4 regions of the Streptomyces sp. NPDC028298 genome follow, and region 4 is predicted to be linked to each of the others. Evidence: riboswitches for the same ligand, from Rfam matches in the RefSeq annotation. Region 4 holds a riboswitch; each other region holds the start of a gene.
What was found. Region 4 has a riboswitch for S-adenosylmethionine ahead of ACZ4TO_RS10655 (aminotransferase class V-fold PLP-dependent enzyme). Riboswitches for the same ligand answer to the same signal wherever they lie in the genome.
Positions count from the first base shown of each region.

Region 1: another riboswitch for S-adenosylmethionine. It lies ahead of ACZ4TO_RS32005 (putative leader peptide); the one in region 4 lies ahead of ACZ4TO_RS10655 (aminotransferase class V-fold PLP-dependent enzyme).
Region 2: another riboswitch for S-adenosylmethionine. It lies ahead of ACZ4TO_RS06215 (ABC transporter substrate-binding protein); the one in region 4 lies ahead of ACZ4TO_RS10655 (aminotransferase class V-fold PLP-dependent enzyme).
Region 3: another riboswitch for S-adenosylmethionine. It lies ahead of ACZ4TO_RS37845 (putative leader peptide); the one in region 4 lies ahead of ACZ4TO_RS10655 (aminotransferase class V-fold PLP-dependent enzyme).

Region 1 covers NZ_JBVHTL010000008.1:314,720-318,922, reverse strand. The annotation lists gene ACZ4TO_RS32020 (acyltransferase family protein) at 1-828, opposite strand, end outside; gene ACZ4TO_RS32015 (hypothetical protein) at 1,030-1,320, shown strand; gene ACZ4TO_RS32010 (glutathione S-transferase C-terminal domain-containing protein) at 1,473-2,264, opposite strand; gene ACZ4TO_RS32005 (putative leader peptide) at 2,377-2,442, opposite strand; SAM riboswitch class IV at 2,479-2,624, opposite strand; gene ACZ4TO_RS32000 (hypothetical protein) at 2,782-2,916, shown strand; gene ACZ4TO_RS31995 (amino acid ABC transporter permease) at 3,335-4,203, shown strand, end outside.
Region 2 covers NZ_JBVHTL010000001.1:1,400,372-1,404,574, reverse strand. The annotation lists gene ACZ4TO_RS06230 (cupin domain-containing protein) at 1-44, shown strand, start outside; gene ACZ4TO_RS06225 (nucleoside deaminase) at 120-599, opposite strand; gene ACZ4TO_RS06220 (LLM class flavin-dependent oxidoreductase) at 730-1,566, opposite strand; SAM riboswitch class IV at 1,816-1,925, shown strand; gene ACZ4TO_RS06215 (ABC transporter substrate-binding protein) at 2,148-3,782, shown strand; gene ACZ4TO_RS06210 (ABC transporter permease) at 3,779-4,203, shown strand, end outside.
Region 3 covers NZ_JBVHTL010000012.1:60,260-64,462, reverse strand. The annotation lists gene ACZ4TO_RS37855 (LLM class F420-dependent oxidoreductase) at 1-211, shown strand, start outside; gene ACZ4TO_RS37850 (DUF1684 domain-containing protein) at 430-1,254, shown strand; SAM riboswitch class IV at 1,349-1,462, shown strand; gene ACZ4TO_RS37845 (putative leader peptide) at 1,497-1,613, shown strand; gene ACZ4TO_RS37840 (ABC transporter substrate-binding protein) at 2,069-3,622, shown strand; gene ACZ4TO_RS37835 (ABC transporter permease) at 3,626-4,203, shown strand, end outside.
Region 4 covers NZ_JBVHTL010000002.1:469,421-473,623, reverse strand. The annotation lists gene qcrB (cytochrome bc1 complex cytochrome b subunit) at 1-13, shown strand, start outside; gene trpD (anthranilate phosphoribosyltransferase) at 193-1,257, shown strand; SAM riboswitch class IV at 1,342-1,458, shown strand; gene ACZ4TO_RS10655 (aminotransferase class V-fold PLP-dependent enzyme) at 1,646-3,007, shown strand; gene ACZ4TO_RS10650 (Lrp/AsnC family transcriptional regulator) at 3,047-3,328, opposite strand; gene ACZ4TO_RS10645 (rhomboid family intramembrane serine protease) at 3,371-4,129, opposite strand.

The DNA of each region.
Region 1 (4,203 bases), on a different contig from region 4:
GAGGAACATCACGGCCAGGATCACGAGGCCTTCCCAGAGCGGAACGGTGCCGTTGAAGGGCACCAGCACCAGCGCGAGCACACCTCCCGCCACGGCCCCCGTCACCCGCAGTTCGTACCTGCCGGAGCTCCCGCAGAGGACGGCGAACACCAGCGCCGCGGAGGCGAGCGCGACCAGCGGCCCCGTGCCGACGGCCAAGGACAGTGCGGACGCCGGTGGCACGAACGCCACCGTCGCGCTCACGGCGGCGAGCACGCCCAGGACCACCGAGACGGTCCCCGAGCGCGGGTGGAGCCGGACCGTGAACAGGGCGACGACCAGCAGGTAGAACGCCAGCTCGTACGACAGCGTCCACAGGACGAGGACGACACTCGGCGTCCCCAGCAGTTCCTGGAGCAGGGTGGCGTGCGCGACGGCGACCGTGAGGGGGTTCCGCCCCTCGAAGCGAGCGCCGAGACGCGTGAAGCCCAGGAGGTTCAGCACCAGTGCCGAGCCCACCACAACGGCCCACAGCGGGTAGACGCGGTGGGCCCGCCCGATCCAGAAGCTCCTGACGCAGCCCCGGCGCTCGAGCGAGGCGGGGATGACGTAACCGCTCACCAGGAAGAACAGCATGACCCCGTACCGGCCGACGTTCAGCTCGGGCATCACCCGTTCCCGGAACTCCGGCATGAAGGAGTACGAGGAATGGTCGACCGCCACGAGAAGCGCGGCGATCCCCCGCAGGGCGTCCAGCCGGCCCAGCCGCGGGGACCCGGTGGATCCGGGTGCCGCGGGTGGACGCGGTACCGGTGAAGGCGGCGGGAGAAGGTGGGGTGCGTGTTTCATGGAGACGCCTGCCTGGACCGGGTCCTGTGGGCCGTGGAGTCCACATCGAAGTGCGGACCCCTGACGGCGCGAGTCGGGACACGCCCTGAGGAGACGGTTTTCGCCAGGATCGCCTATTTTCGGCGGAGGTGCCTGTGTGCGAGCCGGTCACGCATCGGAGCACCGGTCGCTCCGCGTACTGGGAATGCGTCGTTCCCGGGGATGGGACAGAGTGATGGCATGGGCCACCTGTGGATGACGTGGTCGCTCGAAGGCGTCGGATCGGCGGGCCAGAACGTCCCCGACGTGGAAGCGGCCTGCCGTTCTCTGGTCGGTTCCGTGGAGCGGTCCCGGCGTGCCTTCGAGACGCCTGAGCCGTGGGAGGAACTTCGCGCGTCGGCGCTGGTGCTCCAGGAACGGATCCTCGGTCCGGGGCGCGAGGTACTGGATCAGGGCCGGCGGTGGACCTCGACCGTGAACGGCGTCAGCATCCTGCTGGTTCCGCGCGAGTGACCGGTGTCGACGTGGCTTCGCGCCCTTGACCGGTGCCGGTCGTGGCTCGCGCGCGTGACCGGTGCGGACGCCGGGCCGATGGGCGCGGATCGGCGATCGCCGATCGTGAGGAGCCACCCACCTGCCCGGCACCCAGGCTTCCGTCGGAAGCGTCAGACCCCTGCCGTCAGTGGCACCACGTCCTGCGCGTGCCGGAAGGCCGGGTGATCGCCGAGACGGCGTACGTAGTCCAGCAGCCGGGGGCGGGCGCCGAGGGCGCGGGACCGGCCGAGACCGGTGAGCGCCGTCCACGCGTCCACGTCCGCCGCGGTGAGGGTGTCGCCCAACACGTAGGTGCGACCCGCGAGGTGGCAGTCCAGCAGGTCCAGGGCCGCCGCGAGCCCCGCAGGTTCGGCGGACGGGGTGACGTCGCGGTCCAGCAGATCCCGGAGCGCCTCGATGTCGGCGGCCAGCGACGGAGGGCGGAGCGAGGACGGGCATGTCGTGGTGTGACCGGAGAGCAGCCCGGCGAGATCGCGGAGGATGGCGGGCGGGTGGTTGCTGACGATGCGTCCGCTCCACCGGTCGCACAGCGCGGGCGCCGTGAGCGGCCCGTCGAAGTGGTGCTCGGTGGCCTCGTAGGCACGGCGCAGCGACGCGAAGGCCTCGGGTGTCCGCGCGGGGTCGGCCAGGAGTGTGGTGGCGACCGAGTCCCGCAGGCCGAGCAGCCCGAGCGTGATGGCGATGCGCAGCGAGAACGGACAACTCCGCGACAGATACAGCTCGTAGCGGTGCGGAGCCGGGTAGAAGCCCCCGGCGAGGCCCACGCCGATGCGGCTGTCGACACGGTGGGGGAGCGCGGCCGGCGTCGCCGCCGGCTTGAGCCGAAGGGCCGAGGGGAGCGAAATCTGGTCACAGGGGCGTGAGTTGGCAGTGCTGGACGTGCGCGAAGCTGTCTCGGGCATGACTCTCCCTGGGGGAAGACGGAAGCCACCGCCGCTTTGTGGGCGCGCGGGCAGCTTGATGCGGATTGACTGCGCTTGTCGCACCGGTCCGGATCGAACGGACCGGCCGCGATCAGTAAGCGCTGGAGACGCGCAGGAGGTCGATGTGCAGGCGCCTCGTCAAACCGCTCTTGGGCAATTCCCACCGTTCCCGGCTCAGGGCTCGCGAGACGCGAGACCACGCTTGCCCCGCCGCACCGGCGGGACCCGGTCGTCACCCGGGGCACCCCGTCGCGGTGGAAGGGTTGCCTGTCAGCGGGCCGGGGCCGATGACCACTGGAGCGGGGTGTACCCGTTCCGTGGGCGCTGACAATCGTGACCGTCCATGCCAGTCTCGGTGCGCCCTGTTGCGGCGTCAAGAAGGCCGTACGCACGGTCTCACCTGGTGGTCACCCGCATTGACATTGTTTTCGGGCCGGGCCTAACCTGCGGCGCACCACAGGATGCCTTTTCGGCCGGAGAAGAAATGGTGACGACGATGCACGGAGCTGACGGGACGGCCGCATGGCGGCGCCTCGGCCGCAACGTGCTCTGCGCCGACCGTGCCGTGGACCTGCTGCGTGTCAACAGCGCCCTGTGTACGGGCATGTGTCTGTCCCTCAGCCGAGGCTGACGGCCCCCTCCGGGGTCTCGACGGCCCCTCGCGCACGGCTCCTTCGAGCCCTCGGCGCTCATGTCTTCGGCGATCGGGAAACGACGGCCCGTCCGAATCCCCCGCGATCACGGACAGGGCGGTCCTCCGGGTCTTCGGCGCTCACGAGCTGAGGGGTTCCGTCGGGTCCTCGACGGCCACGAGCTGAGGATTCGCCGGCCTTCGACGGCCACGAGCTGAGATTCCGTCAGGTCCTCGACGGCCACGCGCCGATCCGCTCCATCGAGCCTTCGGCGACCACCGCTGTCGTGAAAACGCCCCTTCCCCGTCCAGCCCTCGTCCCACGTGGGCCGCGCGCATCGCCGTGTACCGAGCCGTCCCGCTCGGCGGTGCGCCGCCGCTCCGTGGTCCGGGGTGTCCGAATCCGCTGGAGTCCTCCATGAGTCAACCACCCGGCGCCGCCGTGTCCTTGGGATCGGCGCCGCCCGCCGAGGCGGTCCCCCGTCTCGACCTCCCCGGCGCGTCCGACCGTCCGGCGGCCCAGCGGGTCCTTCCGCTCCGGCGGCCCGGCCGCTGGATCGTCACGGCCGTCGTGCTCGTGCTCGTCGCCCAGATCGCCCACGGACTGGTGACCAACCCCTTCTACCAGTGGGATCGCTTCCAGTACTGGTTCCTGCGCCCGACCATTCTCGACGGCCTGCTCATCACCCTCGAAGTCGCCTTCTACAGTGCGCTTTTGGGGTTGCTCGGCGGCGTCCTGCTGGCCCTGGCCAGGCTCTCCCGGAGCCCGGTGCTGCGCGCGGTGAGCTGGGTCTACACCTGGCTGTTCCGGTCGGTGCCGCTGATCGTGGTCCTGCTCTTCCTCTACAACTTCAGCGCGCTGTACCAGACGGTGAGCGTCGGAGTGCCGTTCGGGCCGGCCTTCTTCACCTTCGACGAGTCCCGGCTGGCGACCGACATGGCCGTCGCCGTCGTCGGACTGAGCCTGAACGAGGCCGCGTACGCCTCCGAGGTGGTCCGCGGCGGCATCCTCTCCGTCGACCAGGGCCAGCACGAGGCCGCGTCGGCACTCGGTCTGCCGAGGCGGTACCAGTTCGCGAAAATCGTCTTTCCGCAGGCGCTGCGCTCCATCACCCCCAACTACGTCAACCAGTTGATCGGCCTGATCAAGGGCACCTCGCTGGTCTTCTACGTGTCCCTGCTGGACCTCTTCGGCTCCGTGCAGAGCATGGGCAGCACCTACCCCGGCGACATCGTGCCGCTGCTCCTCGTCGCCACCGCCTGGTACCTGATCCTCACCAGCGTGGT
Region 2 (4,203 bases), on a different contig from region 4:
AATTGCAGGAACACATGGCGAAGTACGACCAGTTCATGGTCTGATCCGCCTGATCGTCCACACGGGAACGGGCCCGGCGGCGCGTCACGCCGCCGGGCCCGGTTCGCTCCTTCGCGCCGTCAGCCCGCCGCGTCGAGGCCGGCCCGGAAGCGCAGATGCAACTCCTTGACCTGCTGGGCCAGTTCGGGGACCGGTCCGGCGGTCTCCACGCCGGGTACGACGTCCCGGACGGACAACGGGCTCAGGGGCGAGGTGATGGGCACGCCCCACTCGGCCTTCCAGTCCCGGGCCTGCTGGGACGAGCTCGCGTACACGATGCGGCCCAGTCCGACCCAGCCGTGCGCGGCCGCGCACATCGGGCAGTGCTCTCCCGAGGTGTAGACGGTCGCAGCGGCCCGCTCCTCGGGGTTCAGGTTGGCCGCGGCCCAGCGGGCGAGTTCGAACTCCGGGTGCCGGGTCGGGTCCCCCGTGCTGGACTCGCGGTTGCGGTCCTCGGCCAGGACCTTGCCGTCCGCGTCGGCCAGCAGGGAGCCGAACGGCCAGTCGCCGGCGTCGACCGCCTCGGCCGCCAGCTCCAGACAGCGGCGGAGATGGACCAGGTCGGCCGCGCTGACGGCGGAGGACCGGGCGCCGACACCGTCGGGGTTGTCGCTGTGGTCAGGGTCGTGCGTGGTGGGGGCCACCGTGGCTCCGTCTCTGTGGGGCTTGGGCGTGGAGGGGTGCGGTGCGCTATGCCAGGTTCGCGGCCACGGTGGCCAGCGCCTGCCATGCCACCTCGGGCCTGAGGGTCTCGTCCGGGTCGCCGTTGTAGGGGTCGAGGACCACCGTGCCGGCACCGGCGAGGCGCAACTGCTCGATGTCGTCGAGGACCTGCTCGATGGTGCCCTCACCGGCCCGGCGGTCCGGATGGTCGACCGGCTTCGGCGTGAGCCGCAGAACGATGCGCGGGGCCAGGTCGGGCACGGGCCGGCCGAGTTCGGCCGCGATGTCCTTCAGCCGGTCCACCGCGTCGCGGAACCACGGCATGGTGAACCGGAGCGGATGCCACGGCAGGCCGTGGCGGGCCGCCCGGCGCAGTCCCGCGTCGCTGTTGCCGCCGATCCAGAGCGGAATCCGCCCGCTCCCGTAATCGGCCTCGTCGGCCCACGCCGTTCGCAGGGTCTCGAGCAATTCGTCGGTCAGCGCGCCGCGCCGCTCGAAGGGAACGCCGAGCGCCTGGAACTCCTCCCGGGCCCAGCCGACACCGACACCGAGGACCAGTCGGCCGCCGGAGAGCTGATTGAGGTTGGCCGCCATCCTGGCGACCAGCAGGGGGTGCCGGTAGGGCGCGATGAGAACCGTCGTGCCCAGCTTCACCCGGGCCGTTTGACCGGCCAGCCAGGAGAGTGTCGTAAAAGGGTCGTAGAACGGGGCGGGATACTGTTTCGCGACATCCGATGTGATGGCCACATGGTCGGAGACCATCAATAGGTCGAAGCCGAGGCCTTCCACCGTCTTGGCCCAACGGGAAAGGGTTTCCGGACCGGTTCCGGGTCCGAAATTGGGAACGTTGACGCCTATCTGCATGGCCCGAGCCTAGCAACCTGGCGCTGGTGAAGGGCAGTTGACGAGCGTGCATTTCCGGCCGCAGCCTACGCCTCCGTCCGAAGGCCCGGGTCCGTGCAATATGATTGCAATCTGACATACCGTCAGATGTCATTCGCATTGCTTGTCGGGCGGAGAACTCGCCGTTCTCTCAGGTCCGCCGGAATCTCTTCCGCCGGCGACTCGGGAAGCCCTTGACGCCGGGAGAACCGGGAATCTACGGTGAGCGCGAGCTACGAGTTCCGGTGATCAAGCCCTGGCTGGCCGGACGGCAACCCTCGACGCAGTGGGGTGCCCCAGGTGAAGGCTCGGCGGATCTTCCTGTTCTGCAAGTGCGTTCCCATCCGGCCCGAGAGCCGACGACCTTCCCGGGAGGACAGCGTGCCGACGCGCCTTGTGCTGTGCTCTCGACGCCACGTGGATCTGCTGCTGGTCTGCAGCTGCCTCTGTCACGGCTGACCCTCCCTCACCCCGCCCTCCTTCACACGACAGCGCGCGCTCGGCATGCCCCGCCTGCCGAAGCCCCCTTCGTGCACCCCACCCTGCGGAAGCGGAGACCAGCCATGGCACAGCACGGCACCACCAGACCCTTCCGGTCCCTCGGCGCGATGTCCCTCGGCACGGCGCTCCTGGTCGCCTTGACCGGCTGCACGAGCAGCAAGACGTCCACCGGCTCCACGGCGGCGGCGATCACCGTCGGCACCACGGACCAGGTGACCAGCCTCGATCCCGCGGGCTCGTGGGACGCGGGCTCCGGGACCATCGAGAGCGAGGTCTACGCGACCCTGCTGAGCGTGAAGAACGGGGCCACGGAGGTCTCCCCGGACCTGGCCACCGGGATCGAACCGACCGGCCCCAAGGAGTACACGGTCACGCTGAGGAAGGGCCTGAAGTTCGCCAACGGCCACGAACTGACCTCGTCCGACGTCAAGTTCAGCTTCGACCGCAATCTGAGGATCGCCGACGAGAACGGTCCTTCGTCCCTCCTGTACGACCTCGACTCCGTCGCCGCCCCGACGCCGACCGAAGTCGTCTTCACCCTCAAGTCGGCCGACGACACGCTGTTCCCGCAGGTGCTGTCCACCGCCGCCGGCTACATCGTCGACGAACAGGTCTTCCCCGCCGGCAAGATCCTGGACGACAAGACGATCGTGGCGGGCAAGCCGTGGAACGGCCCGTACGGCGTGCGTAGTTACGACAAGAACTCGCTGGTCTCCTTTGCCGCCAACAGCGCCTACGGCGGCGGTCTCGGCACACCGAAGACCAAGAACGTCCAGTTGAAGTACTACACCGACGCGAGCAATCTGAAGCTCGATGTCCAGCAGGGCACCGTCGACGCCGTCTACCGCACGCTCACCACCGCCGACCTCGACGACCTCTCCAAGAAGAAAGACATCAAGGTCCACACCGGTTCGGGCAACGGCATCCGCTACATCGTCTTCGACTTCCGGACCCAGCCCTACGGCACCAGGACCAAGAAGCCCGACAAGGCCAAGGCGCTGGCCGTACGGCAGGCCGTCGCCGACTCCGTCGACCGGACCCAACTCGCCCAGCAGGTCTACAAGAACAGCTACCAGCCGTTGTACAGCTCCGTGCCCGACGGACTCACCGGCGCCACCGCCTCCTTCAAGTCGCTCTACGGCGACAAGAAGGGCGGCCCCGACAAGGCGGCCGCCGCCGCGCGCCTCAGGGCGGCGAAGGTGACCACCCCGGTCACCCTCAGCCTCCAGTACAACAGCGACCACTACGGCTCCTCCTCGGCCGACGAGTACGCCCTGGTCAAGACCCAGCTCGAGGCCACCGGCCTGTTCAAGGTGAACCTCCAGTCCACCGAGTGGACCCAGTACGGCAAGGACCGCGTCAAGCACCTGTACCCGCTCTACCAACTGGGCTGGTACGCCGACTACCTGGACGCCGACAACTACCTCTCGCCCTTCTACTCGGCCAACAGCTGGGTCGCCAACGACTACTCCGACCCCGCCGTCCGGGAGCTGATAAAGAAGGAGGAGACGGAGACCGACGCCACCGCACGCGCCGGACTGCTCAAGCAGGCACAGGACAGGGCCGCCGCCTCGGTGCCCCTGCTGCCGCTGCTCCAAGGGTCCACCGCGATCGTCACCCGCACCGACGTCAGCGGGGTGCCCGACGAACTGAGCAGCGCGTACCAGTTCCGCTGGGCCGGGCTCGCGAAGAAGTGAGCGCCCTGACCCGGGACGTCCCCGGCGCCGCCGCTCCGGCCGGCGGCGCCGCGGGGTACGGACTCCTCCGCCATCTGGTGGTCCGCTTCCTCCTCATCGTCCCCACCGTGCTCATCCTGGTCAGCCTGGTCTTCTTCCTGATGCGCGCCACAGGGGACCCGGTCAGTGCCGCCTTCGGCGACCGCCTCACCCCGGACCAGCTCCAGGCCAAACTGCACCAGGCGGGCTACGACCGGCCGCTGCTCACCCAGTACCTGGACTACCTGAGTTCCCTGGCCGCGGGCGACTTCGGCCGCACCGTCACCGACGACCAGCCGGTGACCCACGTGCTGGGCACCTACGGGGCCGCCACCGCCGAACTCGCCTTCAACGCACTCGTCGTGGCCCTCGTCGTCGGGGTCCCCCTGGGCCTGGTCGCGGC
Region 3 (4,203 bases), on a different contig from region 4:
ACAGATCCCGTCCTACGCCCGGGTCATCGAACTGTCCGGCGGTCGCCGAGCCGCGGACCTGGCCGTGATCGGCGACGAGAAGACGGTCGAGGCCGAGGTACGGCGTTACCGCGACGCGGGCGCCACCGAGGTCGTGTTCTCGGGCACCGAGATCGCGGGAGCGGCGGACCGGCGCCGAACTTGGGCGCTCCTCGGCGAACTCGCGGCCTGAGCCCAGCGCCTCACCGACCCACCGGTCCACGGACCTCCGACTCCACCGACCCGCCTTTGGCCGACCCTCAACGGCCGACCTACCGACCCGCCGACCCGCTTACCGAAGCGACGATTCCCCGACTCACCTCCTCACCGACAGCGACCGCGACCGCGACAAAGAACCCCGCACCCCCGCAAGAGGGCGACCCTCACGCGGCTTGTAGCGAAGGAGAATTCATGACCAGCGAGGCGACCACCACAGACCTGCACGCCTTCACCGAGCAGTGGCTGGACTGGTACCGCGGACAGGAGGCCCGGCTCGCCGCCCCCCACGGCTTCCTGGCGATCACCGGCCTCCACTGGCTCGACGACCGCCCGCAGCGCTTCCCCGACGCGCCCGGCGCATGGCACACCGGCCCCGACGGGGTCGTCGTCACCCTCGACGACGGTGAGGAACTCGTCGTCGACGGGACACCGGTACGCGGTGAGCACCACTTCGGCGTGCTGCCCGAACGCGGTGGTGTCGAGGCGGTCTGGAAGGACGCCGTCATCGAGGTCGCCAAGCGGGGCGGCCACGACATCGTGCGCCCCCGGCACCCGGACGCCCCGCTGCTCAAGTCCTTCACCGGAACGCCCGCCTACGCCCCCGACCCGCGCTGGGCCGTGACGGGCCGTTACGTCCCCTTCGACGAGCCGCGTCCCACCACCGTGGGCGCCGCGGTCGAGGGCTTGGAGCACGTGTATGACGCCCCGGGCAGGATCGAGTTCGAGTTGGACGGACGTCCTCTGTCGCTGACGGTGTTCCCCGGTCATGTCCCGGGCGGGCTGTCGGTTCTCTTCACCGACGCGACCTCCGGGGTCACGACCTACGCCGCCAACCGGAGCCTGTCCGTCGAGGCACCCGACTCCGAGGGGACGGTCGTCCTCGACTTCAACCGCGCCACGAACCTGCCGTGCGCCTACACCGACCTGGCCACCTGCCCTCTGCCCCCGGCGGAGAACCGGCTGCCGGTGTCCATCGAGGCGGGTCAGAAGATCCCGCGCGAACGCGGCGGTGCCTGAACCTGGCTCGCTCCACCGGACTCGGGCGGTTCGCTCCGCCGGAGTCCGGTGCCGCCATTGACGTAGAAGAGAACCGCTCCGTACGATCACGAACGGCATTGAGTGTCAGCGTCAAGCCCTGGCTCGCTGACCGGCAACCCTCCCGCGCGGTGGGGTGCTCCAGGTGAAAGCCCGGCGGGATCAGCGACGATCACCGCAAGCGCGTGGCCCCACGACCGGGGCCGGACCTGTGGAGGAACCTTATGCGGCACGGTGGTGGCTCCGACGCCTCCTTCGCCGTCGCCGTGGTGTTCTCCCGGCTGGCGCGCCGACGTCACATCGACCTGAAGCGCTCGACGAGCTGCTTCTGTCAGGCCTGACGGCCCCTTCCGCAGCCGGGCGCCGACGCCTCCCTTCGGCGGTGCACCTCGGTGAGGCCCACCCGCGTCGACGTCGATGAGATGCGCGGGCTGTCGACGCCCATGAGGCCTGCCGACAGCCGGCATCCGTGACCAGCCGTCACGGCACGCGTCCGCACCCGGCGCCCCCTTCCCCCGATCTCTCTGATCTCTCCAATCCGCTTCCGCTTTCCGCTTTCCGCTTTCCGCTTTCCGCTTTCCGCCCGGCCCCTGTCCGCAGGTCATCGCCCGTCACCGGCATCGAGCCGACGGGCCCGCGTTCCCGTGCGCGGTCGTGCCTCGTACGACGCCCGTGCCCGGCGACACCAAGAGGAGACTCCTCCGTGAGAGCACGTCCGGAATTCACATCTCCCCGATCTCCCCGGTCCACCCGTTCTCCCCGATGGGCAAGGCTCACCGCCCTTCTCAGCACCAGCGTGCTGCTGGCCGCCTGCGGCGCCGGCACCGACGGCTCCGGAACCGGGAGCGGCAAGCCGCGTTCCGGCGGGACGCTGACCTTCGCCGTGGGTTCCGACGCCGGTTGCGTGGATCCCCAGCAGGTCGGCAGCAACGACACGATCTACTCGGTGCGCCAGATCGTCGACTCCCTGACGGACCAGGACCCCAAGACCGGCAAGATCGTGCCGTGGCTGGCGAAGAGCTGGGACATCAGCACCGACGCGACCGCCTTCACCTTCCACCTGCGCTCGGGTGTCACCTTCAGCGACGGGTCCCCGCTGACCGCCCAGGTGGTCAAGGACAACTTCGACGCGGTGCCGAGACTCGGCGTCCTGGGAACCCTCGCCGAGGGGTACCTGAGCGGCGCGAAGAGCACCACGGTGGTGGACCCGCTCACGGTCAAGGTGACCTTCCAGCAGCCCAACGCCCAGTTCCTGCAGGCGACTTCGACCCACTCGCTGGGTATCGAGTCGTCCGCGAGCGTGAAGCGGTCACCTCAGCAGAAGTGCAGTGACGGGGTCGTCGGTTCCGGGCCCTTCGTGCTGAAGCGCTATGTGCAGAACCAGTCGGTCACGCTGGCCAAACGCCCCGGCTACGCCTGGGGTTCCTCCCGGTGGGGCAAGAAGGGCGAGGCCTACCTGGACAAGCTGGTGTTCAAGGTCGTGCCGGAGGCGGGCGTACGGGCCGGCAGTCTGCGCTCCGGACAGGTGGACGCGATCGGCAGCGTGGGCAGGGCCGACGAAGCGGCACTCAAGGGCGGTCAGGTCGCCTTCCAGCGGCGGGCCAATCCCGGGATCACCTTCGGACTCGGCTTCAACAACGCCCAGCCGGCCCTGAAGGACGCCAGGGTCCGCCGGGCCATCCTGGCCGCCATCGACCGGAAGCAGATCGCCGACACCGTCTTCCCCACCGGTACCCGGCCGGCCACCAGTGTCCTCGCGCACACCACACCGGACTACACCAGCCTCGCCTCCGACCTGACCCTCGACACGGCCAAGGCGAAGTCCCTGCTGGACGAGGCCGGTTGGAAGGCGGGCGCCGACGGCACCCGCGTCAAGGACGGCAAGAAGCTGAGCCTGACCATCGACTGGGTTCCCAACGCGGCGACGAACCAGCCCGCGTTGGAGCTGGTGCAACAGCAACTGAAGTCCGTCGGCGTTCAGGTGACCCTCAAGCAGCTCCAGCTCCCCCAGCTCACGCCGATCCAGCAGGCGGGCTCGTACGAAGCGATCTGGGGCAACATCACCCGCGCCGACCCCGACATCCTGCGCAGTTCCTTCTCCACGAAGCTGGCCAACTTCTACCGTGTGCCGGCGAGCGGTCTGGACACGACACTCTCCGCCCAGGCCGCCACCACCGACCCGACCGAGCGCGGTCGACTGGTGGCCCAGGCACAGCGGTCGATCGTACGGGACGCCTACAACGTGCCGGTGGTGGAGCTGCAGACGCAGCTCGGCGTGTCCACGAAGGTGCACGGTCTCGCCTTCGACGCCTCCAGCCGGATCCAGTTGCACGACACCTGGATCGGCTGACCCGTGCGCGGCTATGTGATCAAGCGGCTAGCCCAGGCGGCCGGCGTGCTGTGGGCGGCGTACACCGTGTCGTTCCTGGTCCTCGACTTCCTCCCGGGCGACCCGGTCACGGCGATGGCCGGTGCCGGTATGGAGTCGGGGCAGGTCGATCCCCGGCAGATCGCGGCTCTGCGGCACGAGTACGGCTTCGACAAGCCGGTGCTCGTGCAGTACGTCGAGTACCTCGGCCGGGCGGTGCAGGGGGACTTCGGCGACTCGGTGGCCACCGGCCGTCCCGTCGCCTCGACGCTGGCCGACGCTCTGCCCCAGACCCTCCAACTCACATCGACGGCCCTGCTGTTGGCGGTGGTGCTCGGCGGCGGCCTCGCTGTGGCGGCGACGTACACCACGCGGCGGTGGCTGCGGCAGCTCCTGCTGTCGCTGCCGCCGCTGGGGGTGTCCGTCCCGACGTTCTGGGTGGGGTTGCTGCTGGTCGAGGCGTTCTCCTTCCGGCTCCGCTGGTTCCCCGCGTTCGGCAACGACGGGCTGCGCGGGCTGGTGCTGCCCGCGCTGACACTCGCGATACCGACCGGCGCCCAGAT
Region 4 (4,203 bases):
CGGCCACCACTGATCCCCGGCAGTTCGCCACGGCTGGAGCCCCGTCCATGACACGGACGGGGCTCTTTGCCGTCCTCCGGGCTGGATAGGGTGGTCTCACCCGGTGGTGCGGGGCGATCCACCCCGCGTCACCCACGAACCGTGTCACCCGTGTCACCCGCGACCGCGTGACCCACGAACCCAGGAGCGACCATGAGCGCTGTGAACCCCGCTGGAGGCGACACCGCGGCGGGCCGTTCCTGGCCCGCGGTACTGAACGGACTGCTCGAAGGCCGCGACCAGAGCGCGGACGACACCGCCTGGGCGATGGACCGCATCATGCGCGGCGAGGCGACCGACGCGCAGATCGCCGGGTTCGTGGTGGCCCTGCGCGCCAAGGGCGAGACCGTCCAGGAGATCGCCGGACTCGTCCGGGCGATGTACGAGCACGCCAATGTGATCGAGGTGCCCGGCCGCACCGTCGACATCGTCGGCACGGGAGGCGACGGCGCGAAGACCGTCAACATCTCGACGATGTCCTCGATCGTGGTGGCCGGCACCGGCGCCAAGGTCGTCAAGCACGGCAACCGGGCCGCGTCCTCCGCGTCCGGCTCCTCGGACGTCCTGGAGAAGCTCGGCGTCAATCTCCAACTGCCGGTGAAGCGGGTCGCCGAGGTGGCCGAGGAGGCCGGGATCACCTTCTGCTTCGCGGTCAAGTTCCACCCGGCGCTGCGTCATGTGGCGGCGGCCCGCGGCCAGTTGGGCATCCGGACCACCTTCAACGTGCTCGGACCGCTGACCAACCCGGCCCGGGTGAAGGCCCAGGCGGTCGGTGTCGCCGATCCCCGGATGGCGCCCATCGTGGCGGGCGTGTTCGCCGAGCGCGGCAACTCCTCGCTCGTCTTCCGCGGCGACGACGGCCTCGACGAGCTGACCACCACCGGGGGCTCGCACGTCTGGGTCGTCCGCGACGGCAAGGTCACCGAGGAGCGCTTCGACCCCCGCGACGTCGGGCTCGACATCGTCCCGGTGGAGGCCCTGCGGGGCGCCGACGCCTCGTACAACGCGGAGGTCGCCCGGCGTCTCCTGGACGGCGAGAAGGGGCCCGTACGGGACGCGGTCCTGCTGAACTCGGCGGCGGCCCTGGTGGCCCTGACGCCGGCCGACGGGCCGCTGGCCGGGCAGCTCCGCGTCCAGATGGACAGGGCGGCCGAGGCCATCGACTCCGGCGCCGCCAAGCGCACCCTGGAGCGCTGGGTGGCCGCCAGCAACGCCTGAACACCCGGGATCCCGCGCGGGACGCAGTCCGGATCGTGGACTGCGTCTTGCGCGGGGAAGATCCTCTGGCAAGATGCTGTACCAGGTCATGAGTGACAGCCATCAGGCCCCGGCCGGCTGTCCGGCAACCCTCCGTCCGTGGCGGGGTGCCCCGGGTGAAGACCAGGTCGTAGGCAGCGAGGCCTACGGCAAGCGCGGACCCCTCCCGCTCTCCGGGCGGACCACCAGGGGTCCTGGTCGTTCGAGGGAGCCTTCTGTGAGCAAGCGAATGCGTTAGGGCGCCGAGCCCCGCCTCCGCACACCCTTTTCACCTTTCTCCCGCGCCGAGCGCCGCCCTGAGGCGGCCGGCTCGCGCGGTGATTCCGCCTGCCTCTCACAGGAGCTCGCCATGTCTGCTTCCACCCTTGCCGCCGACCAGACTGTTTGTGCCCCCCTGCCCGTTCTGGGCCGGGATGTCACCGTCCCCCTCGTCACCGGCGGCGAGGTGACCTACGCGGCTCTCGACTACGCCGCCAGCGCGCCCGCCCTCCAGCGCGTGTGGGACGACGTCGCCGCGTACGCGCCGTACTACGGCAGCGTCCACCGGGGCGCCGGCTACCTCTCGCAGCTCTCCACCGACCTCTTCGAGAACGCCCGCAGGACCGTCGCGGAGTTCCTCGACTGCCGCGACGGCGACCAGGTCGTCTTCACCCGCTCCACCACCGACTCGCTCAACCTGCTCGCCGCGGCCCTCCCGGCCGGCTGCCAGGTCTTCGTCTTCGAGACCGAGCACCACGCCTCCCTGCTGCCCTGGCGCGACGCCCGCGTGACCTACCTGAACGCCCCGCGCACCCCCGCCGAGGCCGTCGACACCCTGGAGCGCGCCCTCGCCGCCCGGGACCCCTACGGACCGGCCCTCGTCTGCGTCACCGGCGCCTCGAACGTCACCGGCGAGCTGTGGCCGGTGCGGGAACTGGCCGCCGCCGCGCACGCCCACGGCGCCCGCATCGTCCTCGACGCCGCCCAGCTCGCCCCGCACCACCCGGTGTCCGTCCAGGACCTCGACGTCGACTGGGTCGCCTTCTCCGGGCACAAGCTGTACGCGCCCTTCGGCTCCGGCGTCCTCGCGGGCCGCTCCGACTGGCTGACCGAGGCCGACCCCTACCTCGCGGGCGGCGGCGCCAGCCGCAAGGTCACCCGGCGCGCGGACGGCGGCGTGGACGTCGAGTGGCACGACAGCGCCGCCCGCCACGAGGCCGGCTCGCCGAACGTCATCGGCGCCTACTCGATCGCCTCGGCCTGCAAGGCGCTCACCGACGAGGGCTTCGACAACCTGCTCGCCCGCGAGCGGCACCTGATCCGCACCGTCCGCGAGGGCCTCGCCGAGGTCCCCGAGGTCCGCGTGCTCTCCCTCTTCGGTGACGACGCCCCGCGGGTCGGCGTCATCTCCTTCGTCGTCGAGGGCTGGAACAGCTCGCACTTCGCCGCCGCGCTCTCCGCCGAGTACGGCATCGGGGTCCGCGACGGACTGTTCTGCGCCCACCCGCTCGTGCGCACCCTGCTCGGCAGCGACCCGGAGACCGCGGGGGAGTGCGGAGCCCCCGAGGCGGCCCCCGGCGAGAAGTCCCTCAACGCCATCCGCGTCAGCTTCGGGGCCGGCACCCCCGACGAGCACGTCGAGCGGTTCGTCCGCGCGGTGCGCGAGCTCGTCAGGGACGGAGCGCGCTGGCGGTACCGCACCGAGGACGGCCGCTGCGTCCCGGCGGTCTGACCCCCGCACCGGATCCGCCCGGAGGCGGCGCCGCGTCGGTCAGGAGTCGAGACCGATCGCGAACGCCGCCTCCAGGTCGTGCTGGGAGTACGTACGGAACGCCACGTGCGTGTCCGTCGCCTCGACGCCCGGGATCTTGCTGATCCGGCCGGGGATGACGTCCGCCAGGTCGTCGTGGGCATGGACCCGGACCATGGCGATCAGGTCGTAGGTGCCGGTGACCGAGAAGACCTCGCTGACGCTCTCCAGCGACGCGATCGACTCGGCGATCTCGGGGATGCGGTCCACGCTGGTCTTGATGAGGACGATCGCGGTGATCACGGCTGGTTCTCTCCCTAGGGGGCCGCTGCTGGGGATCTCACCCTACTCGCGGTCCACCGGACCCGGCCGCTCCACCGGGGGCCCCGGCAGGACCCCCCGGGCGGGCACGACGGCCGGGCGCCGCCGGAAGCGCGCCCAGGCGTAGACGAAACCCAGGGAGAAGCCCACGAGGTGGGCCAGGTAGGCCACCCCGGGACCACCCGAACCGCTGCGCCCGGCCGCCAGCCACTGGAGGCTGAACCAGAACGGCAGCACCACCCAGGCCGGGAACCGCAGCGGCAGGAAGAACAGGAACGGGAAGAGACTGGTCACCCGGGCCTTGGGGAACAGGTAGAGGAACGCGCCGAGCACCGCGGAGATCGCCCCGGAGGCCCCGACCAGGGACTGCTGCGAGGTCGCGTTGGCGGCGGCGTACCCGAGCAGGGCCAGGTATCCGCAGCCCAGGTAGAACAGGGCGAACTCCAGATGGCCCATGCGCTCCTCGGTCATCAGCCCGAACACGTAGAAGAAGAGCATGTTGCCCAGGAGATGGAGCCAGCTTCCGTGGACGAACAGGGCGGTCGCGGGGGTGAGCGCCTCGCCCGGGGCCCCGTCGAACAGGGCGGCCGGCACCACGCCCCAGCGGCGGAAGTACGCCCGTTGCGCGACCAGCAGCTCGTCCCCCGTGCCGTACGCGGGATCGAGACCCGAGGCGGGGCCGATCACGAAGATCAGACAGCACAGGACGATCAGTCCGTACGTCACCGGCGCGGACCGGCCCCGCAGCGCCCTGCCGACCGTCGCACTCCAATTGCCGATCATGGTGCAGAGCATGACGTAACCACGCCGATGCACACAGACCGCCTCGCCGCCGTGGACACCCGAGCGTCGAGTAC